Regions from separate parts of the Actinoplanes oblitus genome, predicted to be linked through region 2. Evidence: riboswitches for the same ligand, from Rfam matches in the RefSeq annotation. Region 2 holds a riboswitch; each other region holds the start of a gene.
The links. A riboswitch is a leader RNA that binds a small molecule or an ion and turns the genes downstream of it on or off. The one in region 2 is predicted to bind cyclic di-AMP.
Positions count from the first base shown of each region.

Region 1 (7,058 bases), 4.0 Mb from region 2:
GAGCAGCGGTGACCTGCAGCGCCGGGCGATCGCCGAGGACCTGCCGGCCACCCTGCTGACCCGGATCGACGCCCTACCCGAGGGCGAGTATCTGCAGGACGAGGCCGAAGAGGCGCTGCGTACCCTTTAGCTGCCCTCCGCCTTCTCCTTGGCCATCGAGTAAGCCATCTGCAGGAAGTCCGAGGCGGCGGTCGCGGTCAGCGCGGTCGCCACCAGCCGGGTCAGCCGGGGCGCCAGCACCAGCCCGCCGGTCATCCCGGTGGCCACCCACGCGGCCAGGCAGAACGGGCAGGTGAGCAGCTCACCGATGCCGTGCTTGACACTGCTGCCGGAGTCCCGGACCTCCTCGTTGAGCTCGGCGGCTCCGGCCGGTTCGGTGTATCGGGTGAACGGCGCCCGCAGCGGGCTCGTCACCGCGTCCTTGGCGACCAGCCGGCTCAGCTTGTGGGTGGCGATCGAGATCAGCACCACGTCGGCCAGAGCCGGGCGTTCCGGCGGTGTCCGGCCGGTCATCTTGGCGGCCACCGCCAGGCCGGCCGCGAGCGCGCCGTAGGCGCCCATCGCGACCAGATAGCCGGCCATCGGCCGGTGCTCGTGCGGCGCGTACGCCCGGGCCGTCTCGGCGACCCGGGCCTGCAGGCTGGTCATCTAGGGGGTCCTTTCCACACCGGGCGGGTCAGAAGTCCTGGGTGAGCCGGGCGGGGTCGATCTCACGTCCCGGATATCGCGCCATGTACTCGGTCTCCAGCTCGGCGGTGCGCCGGAAGTGGTTCTCCAGCGCCGCGTCCGGACCGTGCCGCAGGGTCTGCAGCCGGGTCCGGTACAGGCTGGCGAGTTCGCGGAACAGGGCGTCGTCGGGCAGACCCACCGGGTCGACCCCGATCTCGAAGTCCACCGGCTCGCCGCCGGAGGATCCCGGATCCGTCATCGTGTACCTCCGCTGTCTCATGAGCCGCTGTTCGTCCAGGGGCTTGCCCGTGCGGGCGACCGCCAAACCCGCCGGTAGGCTCGGGTGCATGAAAGGGCTGTGGACCCCGGCATGGATCGCCCGGCACCTCCTGGCGCTGGTGCTGACCGCGGGTTGTCTCGGTCTCGGCTGGTGGCAGTTCAGCCGGGCGACCGGAGGTAACTCGCTCAGCTGGGGCTACATGTTCGAGTGGCCGGTCTTCGCCGGCTTCGTGGTGTTCATCTGGATCCGCGAGATCCAGCTGCACCGCCGCAAGCTCGGGTCCGCCGGCGAGCCGGCCGACGAGTCCGCGGCGGCGCCCGCCCCGGAGCGCGATCCGGACGCCCCGGTCGCCCTGGGCCGCCCGGTCCGGGTCGCCGTGCGGGCGGCCGAGCCCGGTGCGGCCGACCCGGAGCTCGACGCGTACAACGACTACCTGGCCTGGCTGGCCGAGCACCCCGGCGCCCGGCCGGCCGACTACCCCGGCCGCATCGTCAAGTAGTAGAAGCAGAAGGAGACCCCCGTGCAGGGCGCCCTCACCCGTTACCGGACCATCGCCTGGATCGTCGGCGTGCTCCTCGTCGTGCTCGTGCTGGTCGGCATGCCGCTGAAGTACCTGGGCGACAACGCCACGCTGGTGGCCCTGATCGGCCCGCTGCACGGCTTCCTGTACATGGTCTACCTGCTTCTCACCTTCGACCTGTCCCGGCGGGTCCGCTGGCCGTTCGGCCGGATGGTCGTCGTGATGCTGGCCGGCACCATCCCGTTCTTCTCGTTCTGGGCCGAGCGCCAGGTCACCCGGCACTGGATGCCGAATGCCGCACTCGAGCCCGCGCTGAAGGATTAGTAGGATCGTCAGCGTCGAAATAACGCTCAGCGCGGATCGAATAACAGCCGGTTATCGGGATTTACTTCGCAAGACCGACGATTGGAAGAAATCACTCGGCGAGGTCTTGATTTTGTTTTCTTCCCCGATAAGTTGATGCGGTTGGTCCGGTCCGCAGCCACAAACCCTCCGATGGCGCCGGCCAACGCCGCCGAATCCTGAACGACACCCCCGTCGTTCGTGAACCGGGGAACCATCTCCCGGGGGTGAATCCGCGCCGCGCGCGGTAGGGCCTTCTTCCGAGCCCGAACCCGTCAGCTAACCCGGTAGGCGGCCAAAGCGGAAGAAAGGCCCCTGACCAGTGCCACACCCCCGTACCAGGCTCCGGGCGCTGGTGGTCGCGCTGACCGCACTTGCGATCACCACGTCGGGAGCTGTGGCCGCCCACGCGGCTCCGTCCGAGAGCGATTTGAAGAAGCAGATCGACAAGGCTTCGGAGAAGCTCGAGGACGTCACCGAGACGTACAACAAGACGCGTCTCGACCTGAAGAAGACCAAGGCGGACGCGGTGAAGCTGTCCGCCTCGCTGAAGCCGGCCCAGGCGGCGCTCGCCCAGGCCAGCGCCAAGATGTCGACGATCGCCACGTCGCAGTACATCACCGGCCGGGTCGGCCCGATGACGGTGCTGCTCAGCGGCAAGCAGGGCGAGCTGCTCGACCGGATGGGCTACCTGGAGCAGATCACGCTGTCCAACCAGGCGGACATCGACACGTACACCGAGACCACGCAGACCTTCGCGCAGAAGCAGGCGGCCCTCAAGACCACCGAGCAGAAGCAGAACCTGCAGATCCAGGAACTGGACGCGCAGAAGAAGAAGATCAAGAAGGACCTGCAGAAGCTGTATGACATGCGCGAGGACCTCTACGGCAGCGCCACCGAGGACACCGGCTCCTACACCGGCTCGATCCCGAACATCGCGGGCTCGGCCGGCAAGGCGGTCGCCTTCGCGTTCAAGCAGGTCGGCAAGCCGTACGGATTCGGCGACGCCGGTCCTGACTCGTACGACTGCTCGGGCCTGACCATGGCGGCCTGGGCGGCGGCGGGCAAGTCGCTGCCGCACAACGCGGCCGCCCAGAAGGGCGCCGTGCGGATGTTCAGCGACAAGAGCCAGCTCAAGCCGGGCGACCTGGTGTTCTACCGGGGCGGCGGGCACGTCGCGCTCTACGTCGGCGACGGCAAGATCATTGACGCGCCGTCGGCCGGCCGGGACGTGCTGTACCGAACGATCAACATCATGACCCCGGACAGTCCCGGGTACGGCCGCGTGTCGTAAGGCACCCGGACGTGAAGGAGGCCGGCACCCCGCGGGGTGCCGGCCTCCAGTCGTTATCCGGGGGGAAGGGATTGTCAGGCGGCCTGCAGGCCCTCGGCCCGGGCCAGCTCGCGCAGCCGGCCGAGCGCCTGGATCTCCAGCTGGCGGATCCGCTCCCGGCTGAGCGAGAAGCGCGAGGCCACCTCGGTCAGCGAGTGCTCGCGGCCGTCCTCCAGGCCGTAGCGGGCCCGCATGATGCCGGCCGAGCGGTCGTCCAGGTGGTTGAGTAGGCCCTCGATGCGCTGGCGCTCCAGTGCGCTCAGCACGATCTCCTCGGGCGACGGGGCGTCGCTGTCGGCCACCAGGTCACCCAGGTTGGTGTCGCCGTCGTCGCCGACCGGGGTGTCCAGCGAGACGGTGTCCTGAGCCCAGCGGGTGAGCTCGTTGACCCGCTCCACGGTCACGCCCAGGGCCGCCGCGACCTGCTCCGGCTCCGGGTCGCCGCCGAGCTCACGCACCAGCTGGCGGGTGACGTTACGCATCCGGTTGACGTCCTCGACCAGGTGCACCGGGAGACGGACGGTGCGCTCCTGCTGGGCGATCGCCCGGCTGATCGCCTGGCGCACCCACCACGTCGCGTACGTCGAGAACTTGTAGCCGCGCTCGTAGTCGAATTTCTCGACCGCGCGGACCAGGCCGGTGTTGCCCTCCTGGATCAGGTCGAGCATCGGCATGCCCGACCGCACGTAGCGGCGGGCGATCGAGACGACCAGGCGCAGGTTGGCTCGAATGAACAGGTCCTTGGCGCGCTGGCCCTCGGTGACCAGTCGCTCCAGCTCCTCCCGGCTGACGCCGCGACGCTCCTCGCCCTGCTCGAGCAGGTGCTCGGCGTAGAGGCCCGCCTCGATCGCCTTGGAGAGCTCGACCTCCCGCGCGGCGTCCAACAGCGGCGTCCGGGAGATTTCGTGCAGGTAGACTCCGACGAGGTCGCGCTCCTCGGCAACCTGGTCGGTACGCATCACGGTGTTCTTCTCCACGTTGCCCACGGTCCCCTCATTGCCGTCACTAACCCTGTTACGGGCATTACCTGCGTCCATCAGCCCTCTCCCGTAACGTCCGCAGCTCGTGCATTGCGGTTGCTGACATCTACACAACAAATGGCTGCCTGCGCTGATTCCGGCTGGCTGGTCGAAAGTGTCACGAATGCCTGGGTCTTACCTGAGAGCCCAGTGCGCGGTAGCTGAGTACGATCTCTCTGCGGCCGTCTTGCAGATAGACGGTTACCCGTAGCGCGCCTCATAACACCATCGGCCTCTCATCGTCCACAGCGACGGGCATCACCTGGGCGCCGCGATGCTCGTCACCCTGGTTCTACGGTTTTTCCGTCCCTGGGGTTCACGTGCAGCATCGACCGGCAGCAGACAGGCCTGAATCAAACGCGTACATCAAAAAAGATCTCACTCCGCGTGACCGGCAGGTCGAACGGGACCATCGGCCACAATGCGCCACGGTGGGCCACAGTTCACTCGCCCGCCCGGGTGACGCTTCCCGATGCGGTGACATTCCCCCGGCCGGCCACCCGAGCGGCCGGGAGTGAGCAAAAGCACATCCACGTACGTGTGACAACCTGCTCCCATGACCAACACTGCTCTTGTCACGGGCGGCACCGGCGGACTCGGCGCCGCCACCATCGCGGCGTTCCTGGATGCCGGGTGGCGCGTGGTGGCCCCGGCCCGGCCCGGTTCCGTCGACCGGCTGCCGGCCGGCGTCGTCGCCGTCCCGGCCGACCTCACCGACCCGGCCGGTGCGGCCGCCGCCGTGGCGACCGCCGCCGGTGACCCGGACGCCCCGCTGAAGGCGGTGGTCAACCTGGTCGGCGGGTACGCCGGCAGCGGCCTGATCGCCGACACCCCGGTCGACGAGTTCGAGGCCATGCTCACCACCAACCTGCGACCCACCTACCTGACCACCGCGGCCGCCCTGCCGCACCTGATCGCGGCCGGCGGCGGCGCGGTGGTGTGCGTCTCGTCCCGGGCCGCCGTGGCGCCGTTCCCGGGCGCGGCCGGCTACGTCACCGCCAAGGCGGCGGTGCTGGCCTTCGCCGCGACCGTCGCGGTCGAGTACAAGAAGCAGGGCGTGCGCTGCAACACGGTGCTGCCCAGCGTGATCGACACCCCGGCCAACCGCGCCGCGATGCCGGACGCCGACCACGGCCGCTGGGTGGACCCGGCGGAGATCGCCGGCACCGTCCTGTTCCTCGCCTCGGACGCGTCCGCCCCGGTCAGCGGCGCCCAGGTTCCCGTCTACGGCCAGGCATAGTCCCCGTCGGCCAGGCATGATCCCCGTCCTGTCGATCGCTCGCGTCGTCCACAGGCGCGGGTTGTCCACAGCCCACCGGCGCGATCCAGCGATCTTCCGCCACACTGCTCAGCGGGGGATCCCCCTGGGAGGGTGGGCTTTCGAGCGCGCCGGGCCGGACCGAACGGATCGTCGATGCTCGTCAGGAGCCCCACCGAGCCGGGCACCTGACCTCGAGCGCGACCGGCCCGCGACCTCCAACCGGGCCGGTCAGAGACTCTCCGCCAACTGCCACCCGATGACCGCCGCCCCGGCCACCGCCGGCACGCCGGCCAGCACCAGCGTCCGCACCCGGACCCGGCGCCGGCCCGGTGTCGCCCCAGCCGGCCCGGCCGCGACCGCCCCGGCCGTCCCACTCACGGCCACCGGGGCTCCCCTGCCCCCGGCCACCGCGGCTGTCCCCGCCGCTGCCCCCGGGGCTGTCCCGGCCACCCCCGGGGTTGTCCCGGCCACCGCGGAGGATCCAGCCGCCACCGCGGATGACCCGGCCGCCATCGCGGATGACCCGGCCGCCGCCGGGACCGCCTGGCTCACCATCGCCGCGGCCAACCCGGCCCTGATCGCCGCGTGCACCTGCTCCGGCGACCCGTTCGCGTCGATCACCACGAACCCCGCGGCCTCCGGCAGCGAGCGATAGGCCCGGTCCGCCGCCGTCAGATACTCGATCGACTCCCGGTCGGTGCCCCGCCTGTCGATCCGCTCCCGGGCCACCGCCGGATCCACCGCCAGCAGGAACGTCACGTCCGGCCGCGGAAACAGCCGGTACGCCAGCCGCGCGCGCCGTTCGGCGGCCGGTCCGGCACCCCGCGCCCGGAGGCTGGCGAACTGGCACGCCGCGTACCGGTCCATCACCGCGATCTCGTGCCGGACGGCGCGGCGCAGCAGGGTCCGGGCGATCGCCAGCCAGCGCAGCAGCGACTCGATGAGCAGCATGCCCCGCCGGCCGAACAGCCCCTCGGCGTCGCCCCGGCCCCAGCGGGCGGCCAGCCGGCCGAACCAGGCCCGGCCGCCGGCGTTCTGCCGGTACACCGCCGGGTGCCCGGCACCGGCCAGCGCGGCCGCGAGCAGCCGGGCCTGCGTGGTCTTGCCGGAGCCGTCGACACCGACCAGGGCGACGGTGCGGACGGGGCGCTTCACGGCGACGGGGGGACCAACCGAGGGGGCGGACATACCAACCGACGGTAGCCGGGGGCCGCACACCGCGTTCCCCCTCGCGAACCGGGCGTCCCGGACCAGAATGATCGTCAGTGGTTCAAGGTGTGGCCACCCTGGGTAGTCGTCATCAACTGGACACGGACAGGAGGTCACCATGCCGCACCGGGTCGACGAGGGGCTGGCCGGCACCATGAAACGCGTCGCCGCCTCCCTGAAGACGGCGGAAATTCCCTTCGCGCTGGGCGGCAGCTTCGCCGTGTACGCGCACGGCGGCCATTCCAGCGACCACGACGTGGACTTCCTGATCCGCGAGCAGGACAAGGAGCGGGCTCTTCAGGAACTGGCCAAGGTCGGTTTCCAGACCGAGGAGCCGCCGGAGGACTGGCTGGTCAAGGTGTACGAGGACAACCGGATGGTGGATCTGATCTACCGGCCGGTGGAGACTCCGGTCACCGACGAGA
Region 1 covers NZ_CP126980.1:1,207,301-1,214,358, reverse strand. The annotation lists gene Actob_RS05470 (hypothetical protein) at 1-130, shown strand, start outside; gene Actob_RS05465 (DUF1360 domain-containing protein) at 127-648, opposite strand; gene Actob_RS05460 (DUF6158 family protein) at 677-1,018, opposite strand; gene Actob_RS05455 (hypothetical protein) at 1,017-1,448, shown strand; gene Actob_RS05450 (DUF3817 domain-containing protein) at 1,470-1,793, shown strand; cyclic di-AMP (ydaO/yuaA leader) riboswitch at 1,972-2,119, shown strand; gene Actob_RS05445 (C40 family peptidase) at 2,242-3,105, shown strand; gene Actob_RS05440 (sigma-70 family RNA polymerase sigma factor) at 3,180-4,181, opposite strand; gene Actob_RS05435 (SDR family NAD(P)-dependent oxidoreductase) at 4,720-5,403, shown strand; partial or broken gene Actob_RS05430 (dTMP kinase) at 5,998-6,612, opposite strand; gene Actob_RS05425 (nucleotidyltransferase) at 6,752-7,058, shown strand, end outside.
Region 1: another riboswitch for cyclic di-AMP. It lies ahead of Actob_RS05445 (C40 family peptidase); the one in region 2 lies ahead of Actob_RS31665 (LysM peptidoglycan-binding domain-containing protein).

Region 2 (7,058 bases):
TCCGGGGCGGATCATGCCGATGTCCACCACGAACGCCGGGGCCCCCGCCCGCCGAATCGCTCGCTGCACCGGTGCGCCGCGCTGGGTCACGATCACCGAGTCGACCGAGTCCGGCGTGATCACCAGTTCGGTCAGCGGACCCGCATACCGCCGGCGCACCGAACGCACCGCTGCCCAGGGCACGAACAGCGCGGCGTGCCGGGTCCTGGCGAACTCGATCCCGGAGTCGGACACCCGTACCCGGGCGAGCCGCCGCCCCGCCCGGCCGATCACCGTCGAACCCGTGGCGCCGGCCAGCGAAAGCGCCAGAAAAGGAGCGATGTCTGCCATGGCTCGCCCGAAATGCGCGGACTTTCCCAGATATGAGAGCAGCGCGAAGGCGAGGCCCGACCCGACGAGAAGCACCAACGGCGCGATCGTCAGCATCCGGAGCACCATTCCCGAGCGGCGGAGCCGATAGGTCACCGTGCCGCCGGTCGAGTGGATCTTCATCACCCGGCGAGTATTTCCCACCCCGGCAAGCCCGTGACCAGCCATTCAGCCGATTCCCGTCGGACCGGGCCGGTGGGCCCGGCCAGCTCAGCCCGGCGCGGCCTCGCGGTCTCGCGCCGGGATCACCGTGCGCTTAGCCACGGGAGCGGGCTGGTGCGGTTGGAGGAGGGCCAGATCGTAGAAAATCGGGGTCAATGGGTCCGGCGGACCGCGAGGATGCCTTTGATCACGCGGTAGAGCCCGTAGAGCATCGGGCCCCACGCCACCACGTAGACCGCGGCGCCCGAGGCCATCGTGGCGAGCGTGATGAAGATGCCCGCGCCGAGCCAGATGGCGCCGACGGTGATGTCGCGCTTGCCCTGGGCGGCGGCCTCGGCCCGCTTGATCTGCTGTTGCACCGGGTCGGATCTGTCGCCTTCGGCGGTCCATTGGTGATACGGCGCGGGTGAGGGGCCCGGCTGCTGCCCATACGGGCCGGGCGCGGCCGGATGGGCGCCCTGCTGGTAGAGGTTGGCCGGGGGAGTGCTGGTCTGCTGCGGGTAGTGGTCGGCAGGAGGCGCGCTGTACTGGTGCGGGTACTGGGTGGCTGGGGGAGTGCTGTATCGCTGCGGGTACTGGTCAGCCGCCGCCCCGCTGAACTGCTGCGGGTACTGGCTCGCCGGGGGGTTGTCGGACTGCCATGGCGAGCCGAGCTGCTGCTGGTCGAAAGCGGCGAAGGGCTGCGGGTGGGGAGCGGCGCCGGGCTGCGGGTGGGGAGCGGCGAAGGGCTGCGGGTGGGGAGCGGCGCCGGGCTGCGGGTGAGAAGCAGCTGCCGGCTGCGGATAGGGAGCGGCGCCGGACTGCGGATAGGGAGCCGAGCCGGGCTGCGGATAGGAGCCACCCGAATACTGCTGGGGCGTGGGCGGGAAGGGGCCCGGCGGCTGCGCCGGATGGGACGCGGAGTACTCCTCCGGCGGGGCGGAGCGGGGTCTCGGCGCCGGCCAGCCGTTCTGGTCAGCCGGGGACGGGTAGCCGGTCGGGTCCGGGTACGTCATGGTGCACCTGCTTCGTCGCTCGAGCGGACGGATGGAAGACATCGAGGAGTACCGGCGTGTGACGGTTCCGGTTCAACCCGATACCCCGCTGCCCTTCGGGGCTGGTGCCGGCCGATCGGCATCGACGTACCCGGATCGCTACCGTGGAGTTTCCTTCGGAAAGCGTATTCCCGCAGGTCGAGCTTCCTGAGTGGGACTGTTTGGCTCAGTCCAGCCAGTCGAGGTCGACAGCTTCGGCGATCACCTGCATGCCCTTGTCGCCAGGGTGCAGGTGGTCGCCGGAGTCGTTCGCCGGCAGGTACCGGGTGGGTGCCGCCGGATCGTGCGTCGCGGTGTCCTGGTCGAGCACCGCGTCACAGCCGCTCCCGGCGCCCCGGACGAAGGCGTTCACCGCGGTCCGGCCCCGCTCCCCGGCACTCGACCAGTATGCGGCCCCGTGGAACGGCGTCAGCGTCGAGCAGATCACCTTGATCCCGGCCGCGTGACCGCGATCGATCAGTTGCCGATAGGCGCCGATGAGCTCGTCGGTGGCCGGCGGGTGTGTGCTGCCGAGGTCGTTCAGCGGATCGTCCGAGATGATCACCCAGCGGACCCCGGTGCGCTGGAGCACGTCCTGGTCGAAGCGGTGCGCCGCGCTCTCGCCCCGCCCGTCCCGGCCGTCGGCGGTCAGCCGGTTGCCGCTGATCCCGGTGTTGACCACGCCGATCGTCCGGCCGTCCGCCCGCAGCCGGTCGGCGAGCAGGTCCGGCCACCGGCGGGCGGCCCCGACCGTCGAGCCCAGCCCGTCGGTGATCGACGCCCCGAACGCCACGATCGTCCCGTCGGCCCCGCTGTCGAACACGTCGAGGCCGGTCAGGAAGAAGTAGCTGCTCGACGTCGTGGCGCCGGACACGGTGGTGGCGGTGAGCTGATCGCCCGTACCGATGTAGGTGTGCTGGGTGGCGAGCGGATGCCGGGTCGTCTCGCCGGTGGTCGCCGGCAGGTAGACGCTGACCGCCAGATCCGCGTCCGCCGGCACCGCGAAGTCCACCCGGTCGCTGGTCACCGAGCCGCCCGCCGGGATGGTCACGGTGGCCTTCCCGCCGAACGTCACCGCGGTGTCGGTCGCCCGCTCAATCCCGCTCCCGGTGGCCCGCCGCGCCACGTGCACCCCGCCGATCACCAGCGGCGTGGTGCCGAACGCGTGGGAGAGCCGCAGCCGTGCCCCGTCGCCGGCGACGCTGGTGTGCACGATCTGCCGGACGGTCTGCCGGTGGAAGGACTGCCCGCCGTCGGTCATCGCGGCACCCCAGGTGGCGACCCAGCCCTCCGCCGCGGCGCCGGCCGAGGGGGATGCCGGAACCGAGCCGGCAACGGTTGCCGGGGGCGAGGCGGACACCGCGCCGCACCCCGCCAGCAGCAGGATCACGCCCCCGGCCAGCCCGGCCGCACCATCCCACCGCATCTGTTCCCCCGTTGCCCGACCCGCGTTCCGCCGGACATCCTCACATCCGCAGTGCTGCGGATGTGGTCAGCAAGGACGCGAATCACCGCGTGGGCAGGTGGTCCGGGCGGTCAGGCGGTGCTTTTCCGCCCCGCCTGACCGCCGTCGCCTGACGACATCGATCGTCAGAGCCGGATCCGCTGCCCCGGGTGGATCCGGCTCGGGCTCTTCAGCTTGCCCTTGTTGAGCTGGTACAGCGTCCGCCAGCCGCCCTTGACGTGGTACTTCCGGGCGATCTTGGCGAGCGTGTCACCGGACTTGACCACGTAGGTCCGGCCCGACGACGTGGCCTTCTTCTTCGCCTTCGAGCCGTGCGACGTCGCCTTGTGGTGGACGCCGGACTTCTTGCCGCACACCGGCCACGGGCTCAGCCCGCGCTTCGCGTACAGCCGGTCGGCGATCTTGATTTGTTCGGCCTTGCTGGCCTTGTCCGCGGTCGAGGCGTACCTGCCCCCGCCGTTGGCCTTCCACGTGCTGCGGCTGAACTGCAAGCCGCCGTAATACCCGTTACCGGTGTTGATGTGCCAGCGGCCGCCCGATTCGCACTTGGCGACCACGTCCCAGTTGACGCTGGATGCCATCGCCGGGGAGGCCGGGGCGAGCAGTACGCCCGCTCCGGTCACGCCGGCGGCCACCAGGCTGAGGGCAGCAAGGCGCGTTCGTCTACCGATCCGAGACATGGATGATCCTCCACGCCTGCGAGGTGAGCTGTCGGGTTCGGGCAGATCGGCCCGGCCGCATCACACGCGGCTTCACCCCGAGGCGCTGTCGTCAGCGCCGGAAACGGTGGGTCCCCCGCTCCTGCCGTCTCATCGCGTCTGTGGATCGGCGGCAGGATTCGGCGGTCCGTCCACAGTGCCCGCCATCGCGGGACGATCGACGGTAACCACACCCCGGGTCGGTCAGCCAAGTTTTCGATGTCCCATAGTGACGTTCTTCACGGTATTCGCCCGATTTGATCTTGTTCCTGCCCCGGAAAGCGAGGCATTTCCGAAAACGGTCATCCGCCCGTCTCCCCGGCATGCCGCATGACCGGCACATCGGGCGGAACCGCTGCCGCTCACGGCGCGTCGGACAGCGCATGGCCGATTCCCCACAGCGCCGGACCGCTCTGCTCACCGCGATCGCCGCGCTCACGCTCTCCGCGTGCGGCAACACCCTTTCCGGTACGGCGACAGCCACCCGTGACGCCGTCCACGCGGCCGCCGCGAACCTGCCCGGCGCCTACACCTACGTCCTCACCTCGAACTGCGGCGAGCGTGCGTTGATCGGCAGGTTCCGGATCACCGTCGACGGCCAGGTGGCCACCGGCGAGCCGGTCGGCGCTGAGGTCGACCCGGGCGTCACGCACTTCCCGGCGATCGCGGAGCTGCTCGCCGAGGTCGACACGGCCGGGCCGGACGCCGTGATCGGGTTCGAGACCGACGCGGCCGGCCGGCCCGCCCGGCTGAGCATCGACCCGCTCCCGGACGCCACCGACGACGAGGCGTGCTACACCTTCGCCGACATCGAGCCGATGGCACCCCGGGACCCCGGGGGTACCGGCCAGGGCAACCCCCTGGGGCGAACGACGTACCGCCCGGACGACCATCGAGCCCATCCGGCGCCGGCCGGGGCGGCGGCGCACGAGGACCTCGCGGTGCTCGAGCTGCCGGCGGCGGTCGGCCGCAACTGACCCGGGATGCCCCGCGGGGCGCCGTCCCCCGGCGCCCCGCGGCAGCGAACCCGGCGTGCGGAGTCAGGACGGGTGATCGTCGAGATCGGCCGCTTTGAGGCGGGCGGTGAGTTGCTCCAGCGCGGAGAGTTCGGCGCGGAGTGCGCGGCGACCCTCACGGGTGAGTTTGACCCAGGTCCGGGGCCGGTTGCCCTCGTACCCTTTGGTCAGGGTGACCAGACCGGCATCGACGAGCACCTGCACGTGACGGTTGAGGTTGCCGTCGGTGAGCCGGAGTTCGGTCCGCAAGGTGGCGAAGGCGCACTCGGGGATCTCGGCGAGCATGACGAGCACGCCCAGGCGTACGCGTTGGTGGGTGACGTCGTCGAGCCCGACTGCCGGGTGTGGCGGTGTCTCGTCCATCTCAGCCGGCTTTCCGGGCGCGTCCGGCGTGGTAGGCGCCGACCACGGCCAGCGGCAGGCTGATCAGCAGCAGGGCGGGCGCGGGACGGTCCAGGCCGAGGAGTGTCAGCTGGCCACCCAGCGCGGGTCCGGAGCCGCCACCCAGCGCCCACGACTGCCAGCCGAGAAGCCCTCCGACGCGTCCGGTCGCGCAGAACTGCCAGGCCAGGGCCGCCATCCAGGCGCCGGAGACGATGATGCCGGTGCTGCGCTCGACGACACCCAGGGCGACCGTCACGGCGGCGACGATGAGCAGCGGGGTGAGCAGGCCCTGCCACCACGACAGTGCGTAAGGGGCCGAGCCGAGTCCGTGCCGTCCGGTCGGTGCGGCGAACAGCGCCAGCAGGCAGAGCAGCCCGGCCACCCCGGCGGCCACCGGGACGCGCCAGTGCACGCGGACCCCATGCCGGCGTTCACGGTGGCGGTACCACTGCGCGACGAGACCGACCGCCAGCGGCGCGGCCACCAGCCAGAAGAGGTAGGAACCCAGGCCGGCACGTTGCCGCTCCGGCAGCCCGGCCCAATAGGGGTACTCGATGACGCCGCCGGTATCGGAGATCGACGAGAACGGGTCCCGGTAGAGCGCGATGCTCAGCAGGGGCAACGCCGCCAGCACGAGGGACGGGAGCCAGAGGCCGCCGTGGGCCAGTCGCCGGCTCCTGGATCTGAGCGCGTTCATCTCCGCCAGTACGGCGGCGGCGTCGGGGGCGTCGGTACTCATCCTTCTCCTCTGCAATGCAGAAAACTCTGCATTACAGAGTGAACGGTCCGCGCCGCCACGTCAACGTCCGTTGCCGCTTCCGGGCCCTCCAGGCGGGGGATCGAGCCGGGCGGCGTTGTTCTTGACAGGGTTGTCAGCTGAGCGCAATCATTCAGAAACTTCGAACACCGGGCGCCTCCATCCCCCAGGTCGCCCCCGGCATGCCTTCACTCCGGCACCTCCCCGTGTGCGCGCAATTGTTAGCGCTAACAGCCTCGAAGGAGCATTCATGAAGCGACGCGATCTGCTCGCCGCCGTCGGTGGCACCGCCGCCGGCGCCCTGCTGCTGCCCGCCGGCGCCCGCGCCGCCACCTACTCCGGTTACGCCATGGCGTACTTCACCGAGTCCCCGTCGATGACCGCCGCCAATTACGGCCTGCACCTGGCGGTCAGCGGCGACGGTCTGCACTGGACGCCGCTCAACCAGAACAACGCCGTGGCCACCCCCACGCTCGGCAGCAAAGGCCTACGCGACCCGTTCCTGCTGCGCAAACAGGATGGCACCTTCGTCGTCCTGGCCACCGACCTGAACGGCACCGACTGGTCGTACCAGAGCCAGTACCTGCACGTCTGGGATTCCGCCGACCTGCGCACCTTCACCAATTACCGGCTGCTCAAGGTGCACTCGATGGCCACCCACGCCTGGGCGCCGGAAGCGTTCTGGGACGCGTCCCGCGGCCAGTACGCCATCGTCTACTCCGCGGTGAACAGCACCGGCCACAACGTCCTGATGGTCAATTACACCGGCGACTTCGTGACCGCCGGGTCGCCGGCGGTCTTCTACGATCCCGGATACGACGCCATCGACGGCTCGTTCGTGACGGTCGGCGGCGTGAACTACATGTACTACAAGAACAACACCAACAGCACGCTGCTGGGCACGAGATCCTCCTCGCTGAACGCCGGCTCGTTCGGCGTCTACACCGGCGCGATCACGCCCGGCCGCGGTGTCGAAGCCCCGCAGATCAGCAAGTCGAACACGTCGAACACCTGGCACATGTGGGGCGACACGTGGAGCCCGAACGGCCGGTTCTTCTGCTGGCAGACCACCGACGTCGCGGGCGGTTCGTGGACGCTGCTCAACGACCGGGCGTACACCCAGCCGCTCAATGCCAAGCACTGCGGCATCGTCCCGATCAGCGCCACCGAACTGTCGAACCTCACCGCGACATG
Region 2 covers NZ_CP126980.1:7,007,316-7,014,373, reverse strand. The annotation lists gene Actob_RS31680 (hypothetical protein) at 1-495, opposite strand, end outside; gene Actob_RS31675 (chromosomal replication initiator protein DnaA) at 684-1,526, opposite strand; gene Actob_RS31670 (GDSL-type esterase/lipase family protein) at 1,732-2,970, opposite strand; gene Actob_RS31665 (LysM peptidoglycan-binding domain-containing protein) at 3,135-3,689, opposite strand; cyclic di-AMP (ydaO/yuaA leader) riboswitch at 3,688-3,863, opposite strand; gene Actob_RS31660 (hypothetical protein) at 4,091-4,684, shown strand; gene Actob_RS31655 (transcriptional regulator) at 4,748-5,086, opposite strand; gene Actob_RS31650 (hypothetical protein) at 5,088-5,846, opposite strand; gene Actob_RS31645 (glycoside hydrolase family 43 protein) at 6,115-7,058, shown strand, end outside.

Region 3 (7,058 bases), 3.2 Mb from region 2:
CGTGCCCAGTCCTCCTCCGGTCCCGACCTGTCGGGGTACGTCGGGGAGCAGGTACGTGCCGGATTCGAGGACACCACCGTCCGGACCTCGGGAGTGTCGGTATTGCTGCTGCTGTCCGCGTTCGGGCTGACCTTCCTGATGCCCCGCCAGGGCAAACCGGAGTCCGATCACTGATCACTTGGGGTACACCACCCCGCTGCGGCCGCTGTACAGGTGCCGGGTGCCGTCGACCTCGTAGCCCGTGTTGGGCGCGTCCAGCCAGACGATGTAGGCCGCGCCCGGCACCAGCCCGGTGATCGTGGTGCTGATCGAACAGCCGGTGCCGGCCGGGACGTCCTTCCAGGCCGGCTCCGGCTGGGCGCCGGAGACCAGTTTCTGCGGTACGGCGGCGACCCGGTAGTTCGACTCGTACTGCCGGGGCCACTCGACCTTGAAGCCGCCCGCGATCGGGGTGACCTCGACCGGGATCAGCACCGCCTCGGTGGGCGGCCAGGTCTTGGTGCAGCTCGGATTCGCCGACGGCAGCGAGGCGGTGACCCCGGTGGTCGGACGAGCGCTGCCCCGCGACGGTGTCGGGCTCGGCGTGGCACTGCCGGAGACCACCACCGACCAGGTGCCGCCGGGGCTGGGCTCGGGTGTGCCGGCCGGGGTGCCGCCGCCGCTGCCACACCCGTCGACGGCCAGGGCGAACGCCAGCACCAGCCCGGTTCTGACGCGCCGCATCCCGGCCCCTCCCGCTCGGATCCCACCTACCCGATCGGCAGGGGAACCAGCGGGCTTAGCGCTTACTTACGGACGAACGACTCGTACTCCTTGAGCACGTCCTCGGTGGCGCCGTCCGCCCGGATCAGCCCGGACTCCAGCCAGATCACCCGCTCACAGGTGTCCCGGATCGACTGCTCGCTGTGGCTGACCAGGAACACCGTGCCGGCCTCGGCGCGCAGCTCGCGCACCCGGGCCTCGCTGCGCTTGCGGAACTTGGCGTCACCGGTGGCCAGCGCCTCGTCGATGAGCAGCACGTCGTGCTGCTTCGCCGCGGCGATCGAGAAGCGCAGCCGGGCGCCCATGCCGGAGGAGTAGGTCCGCATCGGCAGCGACGCGAAGTCGCCCCGGTCGTTGATCCCGGAGAAGTCGATGATGCTCTGCTTCTTCGCCTTGACCTCGGCCGGCGTCATCCCCATCGCCAGGCAGCCCAGCTCGACGTTGCGGTCGCCGGGCAGGTCGTTCATCAGGGCCGCGTTCACCCCGAGCAGCGACGGCTGGCCGGCCGCGTAGATCGCGCCCCGGGCCACCGGGAGCAGGCCGGCGACCGCGCGCAGCAGGGTCGACTTGCCCGAGCCGTTGCTGCCGATCAGGCCGATCGCCTCGCCCTTGTACGCCACGAAGCTCACGCCCTTGACCGCGTGCACCTCGCGGACGTTCGCCGCCTTGGTCCGCGTGACGATCCGCTTGAAGCTCACGAGCGGGCTCTGCTGCTGCCCGCCGGCCGAGCCGTGGATCTTGTAGATCACGTGGGCGTTGTCGGCGATGACGGTGGGGACCCGCTCGTCGGCCGCCGTCATGTTCGCGCCCTGCCCCAGCTCGTTGTCAGCCACGGCCGTAACCCTTCTCTCCGCGCCAGAAGTAGACGAAGCCGGCGAAGCCCACGACCAGCGACCAGATGATCGCCTCGATCCAGAGCTGGGTCGGGCTGCCGGCCAGTGTCACGTTCTCCATCAGCGAGTGCCGGTAGAGCTCGATGAAGACCAGCAGCGGGTTCAGCTCGACGGCGAACAGCTTCCAGCCGTGCAGGTGCTCGGTGAACCGGGTGACCGGGTAGAGCACCGCCGAGCCGTACAGCCAGAACCGCATGACGAACGGGATGAGCTGCTTGACGTCACGCAGCTTGGATCCGAGCCGGGCGCAGGCCAGCGCCAGGCCGATGTTGAAGATCGACTGCAGGATGATCGCCGGGATGATCAGCAGCCACTCCAGGTTGACCGGCTCCTTGACGATCACGATCGCCAGCAGCACGACCATCGCGGTGAGGAAGTTGCGGATCTCCACCAGGGCCACCGACAGCGGCAGGCTGGCCCGCGGGAAGTGCAGTGCCCGGATCAGGCCCAGGTTGCCGGTGATCGCGTTGATGCCGTTCTGCACCGACGACTGGGTGAACTGGAAGACGAAGACGCCGATGCACAGGTACGCGATGAAGTTGGCTACACCGCCACGTGTGCCGATCACCACACCGAAGATGATGTAGTAGACGAAGGCGTTGAGCGCCGGCGTCAGCACCGTCCAGAGCGCGCCGAGGTTGGTGTTACCCAGCGTGGACGAGGTCTTCGCCTTGGCGTGGGCGGCGATGAAGTGCCGGTACGCCCACAGCTTGCGGGAGTACTCCAGCAGGCCGAGCCGCCGCCCGGAAGAGGTGAGGCCGTGCCGTCGGGCGAGCTCCCGGAGGGGAACGCCGGTAGCGGCATCGGCAACCGCCGTCTCTGGCATCGAGTGGTGCTCCGATCTCGTCGGCCCATGGTAGGCGGCGGACTCGGGTGACTTGCCTTCGAACACAGCTAGCAGCATGACAGGCGTCCGCCGACGCCGATGGAACGGGTTCGTATCGACGTGGGAGGAACGGTAGCCGACCAAACGGCGGAACGCAACCGTTACGTCGTAGCGCTATAGTTACCGGGTGGCGACAGTCAAACGCGCACCTGCCGGAGCGGCGGTGCTCCGCAACGACATCACCGTGGCTATCCGTAACGCGGTCATGAGTGAGCTGGCAGAGGTCGGTTACGGCCGTCTGTCGATCGAGGCCGTGGCCCGGCGTGCCGGCGTCGGCAAGACCGCCATCTACCGGCGCTGGAGCAACAAGCTGGAGATGGTACTGGAGATCATCACGGAAGTCGCCGGTCGCAAGGTGCCACTTCCGGACACCGGCTCGTTCGCCGGCGACCTGGACCTGCTCATGATGATCGTCAGCAAGGCGCTGCAACACCGGGTGGCCTCGCAGATCATTCCCGACCTGATGGCCGAGGCGGCGCGGAACCCGCAGATCGCCGAGACCCTGCAACGGGTGCTGCGCACCCACCAGCAGTCGGTGGGCGAGAAACTGGTCGGCCAGGCCATCGCCCGCGGCGAGCTGCCCGAGGACACCGATCCGGAGGTGGCGGTCGACCTCATCCTCGGCCCGCTCTACTGGCGGCTGGCCGTCTCCCGGCAACCGATGAGCGACGACTACCTGGAGAAGCTGGCCGCCTCGGTGCTCGGCGCGCTGAAGGCCGGCGCCGGGAAATAACCGGGTCGCAACCGGCGGAGTGCTGCACCGGCCCGGCGCCGGACCGAAGGGAAAGGGCGTTCCCGCCACCCACCCCTCGGAGCCGGCCCGATGCAGCACTTCTCGCACGCCCCCCGCGTCGACACCACCGTCCTGGACGCCGCCGCCATGCTCGCCATCGCCATGGCCCGCACGCCGGACACCGGCCTCGGGCCGGTTCCGGCGCGGCCCACGGTGGTGACCGGCGCGGCCGTCGTGGGCGCCTGGCGCAGCCCGGACGGCACGGTCGAGCTGCGGCTGCGCACCGACGGGACGTACGCGGGCGAGGTGGCCGGCCGCCGGAAGCGGGCGATCGGCACCTATCGCATCGACGGCGCCTCGGTCGTCCTGCACGACGCGGCGTCCGGCCTGAGCACCCCGGTCAACGTCCGGCACGAGGGCGAACTGGAGATGGCCGGACACCGCCTGCTCCCGATCTGAGACTTACGTCACCGAAAGGTGCACGTGGTTGGTGTGGTCGGTCGACGGCGTGCCACCGGCCCCGCTGTACGACTTCCACCCGCTGCTCGGCAACCAGATCCGTTTGAACCAGATCACGTAGAGCACGCCGAGCGTGTCCGAGTTGTGGATGAAGTAGTTCGCCAGGTTGGTGCCGTACGTCTTGCTGGCCCCGGTCGCCACCCCGCCGAAACCGTTCTTGTCGGCGGCGAAGTCGCAGGCCCGGCCCTTCGGGTGCTCCCCGCTGTTCTGCGGGCGGTAGCAGGCGACGTAGCGGGTGAAGCCGGCCTTCTGCGCCTGCTTCATCGCGTACAGCAGGCGCGGGCTGATGCAGCCGTCCGTCGTCGGGTCGGGCACGCAGCTGCCGTCCAGGTTGCCGCTCGGCTTGTCGGCGTCCGCACTGCTGCCCCCGCCGGAGTCGTCATCGGCGGCGTCGCCCTGATCGGCGTCCTTGAGCGCCTTCTCGGCCTGCGCCTTGCGCTTGGCCATCACGTTGACCTGCTTCTGCTGGTCGATGATGGCCGCGTCGATCCCGGTCTTGGCCGTCTGCCGGTCGGTCCGGGTGTTCTTCAGGTCGGCGATCGCCTGGTTCTGCCGGGCCGCCACGGTGGTCAGCAGCTGGGCCCGGTCCAGGAAGCCGGCCGACGAGTCGGCGCCGAGCAGCGCGCTGATCGGGCCGAGCCGGCCCATCGTGTACGCCTGCTCGGCGTACTTGTTGAGCGTCACCTGCTGCGGGCCGAGGGCCGCGTCCAGCTTCTTCAGCTCGGCGGCCAGCTGGGTCTGCTGCTGCTTGGATTTCGCGAGCTTCGCCTTGGCCGCCAGGTAGCCCTTGGAGGCCTCTTCGAGCTTGTCGAGCATGGCCTTCTTGCCACCCTCGCCGTCGTCACCGGACTCCCCCGGCGCGGCCAGGGGCCGGGGCGCCGCGGCTGCCGGTCCGGCGACCCCGGCGATCCCACATGCGGCGACCACGAGCGCTAGAAAGGCAGCCCATCGTCGCCGCGCAGTCACATGCTGCACTGGCTGTTTCCTCCCGTCGGCCGCCGGCCGGGTTAGCTGACGGGCTCGGGATGAAGGAAAGGTCCCTACCGCGGGATGCGGATTCGCCCCGGAAGAAAAATGGATCCCCGGCTCGCTCGTTATGCGATTAGGCGGCGGTTCCCGGCTGGGAACCGGGACGACCATACCTCAGCGGATCGACGAATCGACAGTTCTCACACCCATCGCGACGGCGCAGTCACCAGTCGTGATGCGCTTACGGAAAGTCGTTGTGCGGTAACTATTTTGGCCCTTTTCCGGACCCTGATGTCCCGTGCTATCTCAGGTAAGCTTGCCGCCGGTCCTGCCAGGACGGCACCGCCCCCGAGTTGCCGGCAGGCCGCCGCCTAATCACCGAAAGGTGAGCCGGGGAACCAGGTAGGTGGGGTGAATCCGCGTCATGCGGTAGGGATAGCTTCCGTCCCGAACCCGTCAGCTAACCCGGTCGGCGGTGACAAGGAAGGATTGTTGATGACCGCACGTCCCCGCCGGTGGCTGACGCTTGCCCTGGCGCCGCTGGTGACCGCCGCCATATTCGTGGCCCCGATCACCCCGGCACACGCTGCCCCTGGAGGCAGCGGCACGACCGCTGAGGAAGGGGAGGCGAGCGACGACCTCTCCGACCAGATCGAGGCCACGAACCGCCGGTTCGTGAACGCCAAGGCAGCGGTCGCGAAATCGAAGAAGACCCAGATCCAGCTGGCCGCCCAGATCAAGACCGCCGAGGCTCGGCGCGACCAGTTGGTCCCCGAGGTCAACGCGATCGCCAAGCAGCAGTACCAGGTCGGCAACCTGAGCTCGCTGAGCTTCCTGCTGCGGGCCAGCGACTCCGCCGACTTCCTGGACAAGGCGGTCAGCCTGGAGGAGATCAACAAGCTGCACGACGAGAAACTGCACGAGCTGAACACCCTGCTGCAGGACATCACCGCGGACAAGACCCGGCTCGACGCCGAGGTCAAGAACCAGGAGCAGCAGCTCTCGGTGCAGAAGAAGCTGCACGACTCGGCCGAGGACCAGCTCGAACTGCTCGGCGGTGGCACCGGCATCAACAAGACCATCACCGCCGGGTTCGTCGACGCCAAGTCGCCGACCGCCGCCCCGGCACCGCGCAACTCCGACGGCGGTTTCTCGCCGGAGTCCTGCAACCAGGACGACCCGACCACCGACGGCTGCATCACCAAGCGCACCCTGCACCTCTACAAGGAGGTGAAGAAGGCCGGCTTCAACATGTTCGTCGGCTGCCACCGCGACGGTGGCCCGTTCGAGCACCCGAAGGGCCGCGCCTGCGACTGGTCGTTGCAGAAGAGTGGCTTCTCGTCGGCGACCGGCAACGCCAAGATGATGCGGTACGGCAACGACCTCACCGCGTTCCTGGTGCGCAACGCCGATCGGCTCGGCATCTACTACGTCATCTGGTACAAGCAGATCTGGTTCCCGGCGACCAACAACTGGCACGCCTACCACGGTCCGAGTGATCACACCGACCACGTGCACGTGTCGCTGCTGTAGTCACGTCAGTCCTGATGAGAACGGCCCCCACCCGTCCGGGCGGGGGCCGTTCTCTCGTGGTGTCTCAGTGGTGCGGCGTCGCGCGCCGCACCGGGGCACGCCCGGCCGGCTGCGCCGGTGCCGGGCCGGCCGGCCCGGCCGACGGGATCGCCATGGTCACCGGGCGGACCTGGGTGACCTCGATCTCCTTGCCGTGGTGCAGCAGGGTGAGCCGGGCCGAGCCGCCGCCGTTGCGCAGCGAGTAGGTGACCTCCTCGGCGGTGACGTTGACCCGCAGCCGCAGCCCCCGCCAGAGCAGCGAGAAGTCCAGGTTGTTGATCCGGCTGGGCAGCCGCGGCGCGAACGACAACTGGCCGTTGAAGTCACGCATCCCGCCCAGGCCGGCCACCAGTGCGATCCAGGAGCCGGCCAGCGACGCCACGTGCACGCCGTCCCGCGCGTTCTGGTGCAGGTCGTGCAGGTCCATCAGGGCGGCCTCGCCCAGATAGTCGTGGGCCAGCTCGAGGTGCCCGGTCTCGGCCGCCATCACCGCCTGGATGCAGGCGGACAACGACGAGTCCCGGACCGTCCGCGCGTCGTAGTACGCGAAGTTCCGGGTCTTCTCCTCCGGGGTGAACGCGTCCCCCCGGATGTACATCGCCATCACCAGGTCGGCCTGCTTGACCACCTGCTTGCGGTACAGGTCGAAGTACGGGTAGTTGAGCAGCAGCGGGTAGCCCTCCGGCGGGGTGTTCTCGAAGTCCCACTCCTGCAACCGGGTGAA
Region 3 covers NZ_CP126980.1:383,703-390,760, reverse strand. The annotation lists gene Actob_RS01795 (DHA2 family efflux MFS transporter permease subunit) at 1-174, shown strand, start outside; gene Actob_RS01790 (hypothetical protein) at 175-723, opposite strand; gene Actob_RS01785 (ABC transporter ATP-binding protein) at 786-1,562, opposite strand; gene Actob_RS01780 (ABC transporter permease) at 1,588-2,481, opposite strand; gene Actob_RS01775 (TetR/AcrR family transcriptional regulator) at 2,669-3,274, shown strand; gene Actob_RS01770 (hypothetical protein) at 3,365-3,733, shown strand; gene Actob_RS01765 (coiled-coil domain-containing protein) at 3,737-4,720, opposite strand; cyclic di-AMP (ydaO/yuaA leader) riboswitch at 4,774-4,912, opposite strand; cyclic di-AMP (ydaO/yuaA leader) riboswitch at 5,121-5,252, shown strand; gene Actob_RS01760 (coiled-coil domain-containing protein) at 5,258-6,295, shown strand; gene Actob_RS01755 (glycoside hydrolase family 65 protein) at 6,360-7,058, opposite strand, start outside.
Region 3: another riboswitch for cyclic di-AMP. It lies ahead of Actob_RS01765 (coiled-coil domain-containing protein); the one in region 2 lies ahead of Actob_RS31665 (LysM peptidoglycan-binding domain-containing protein).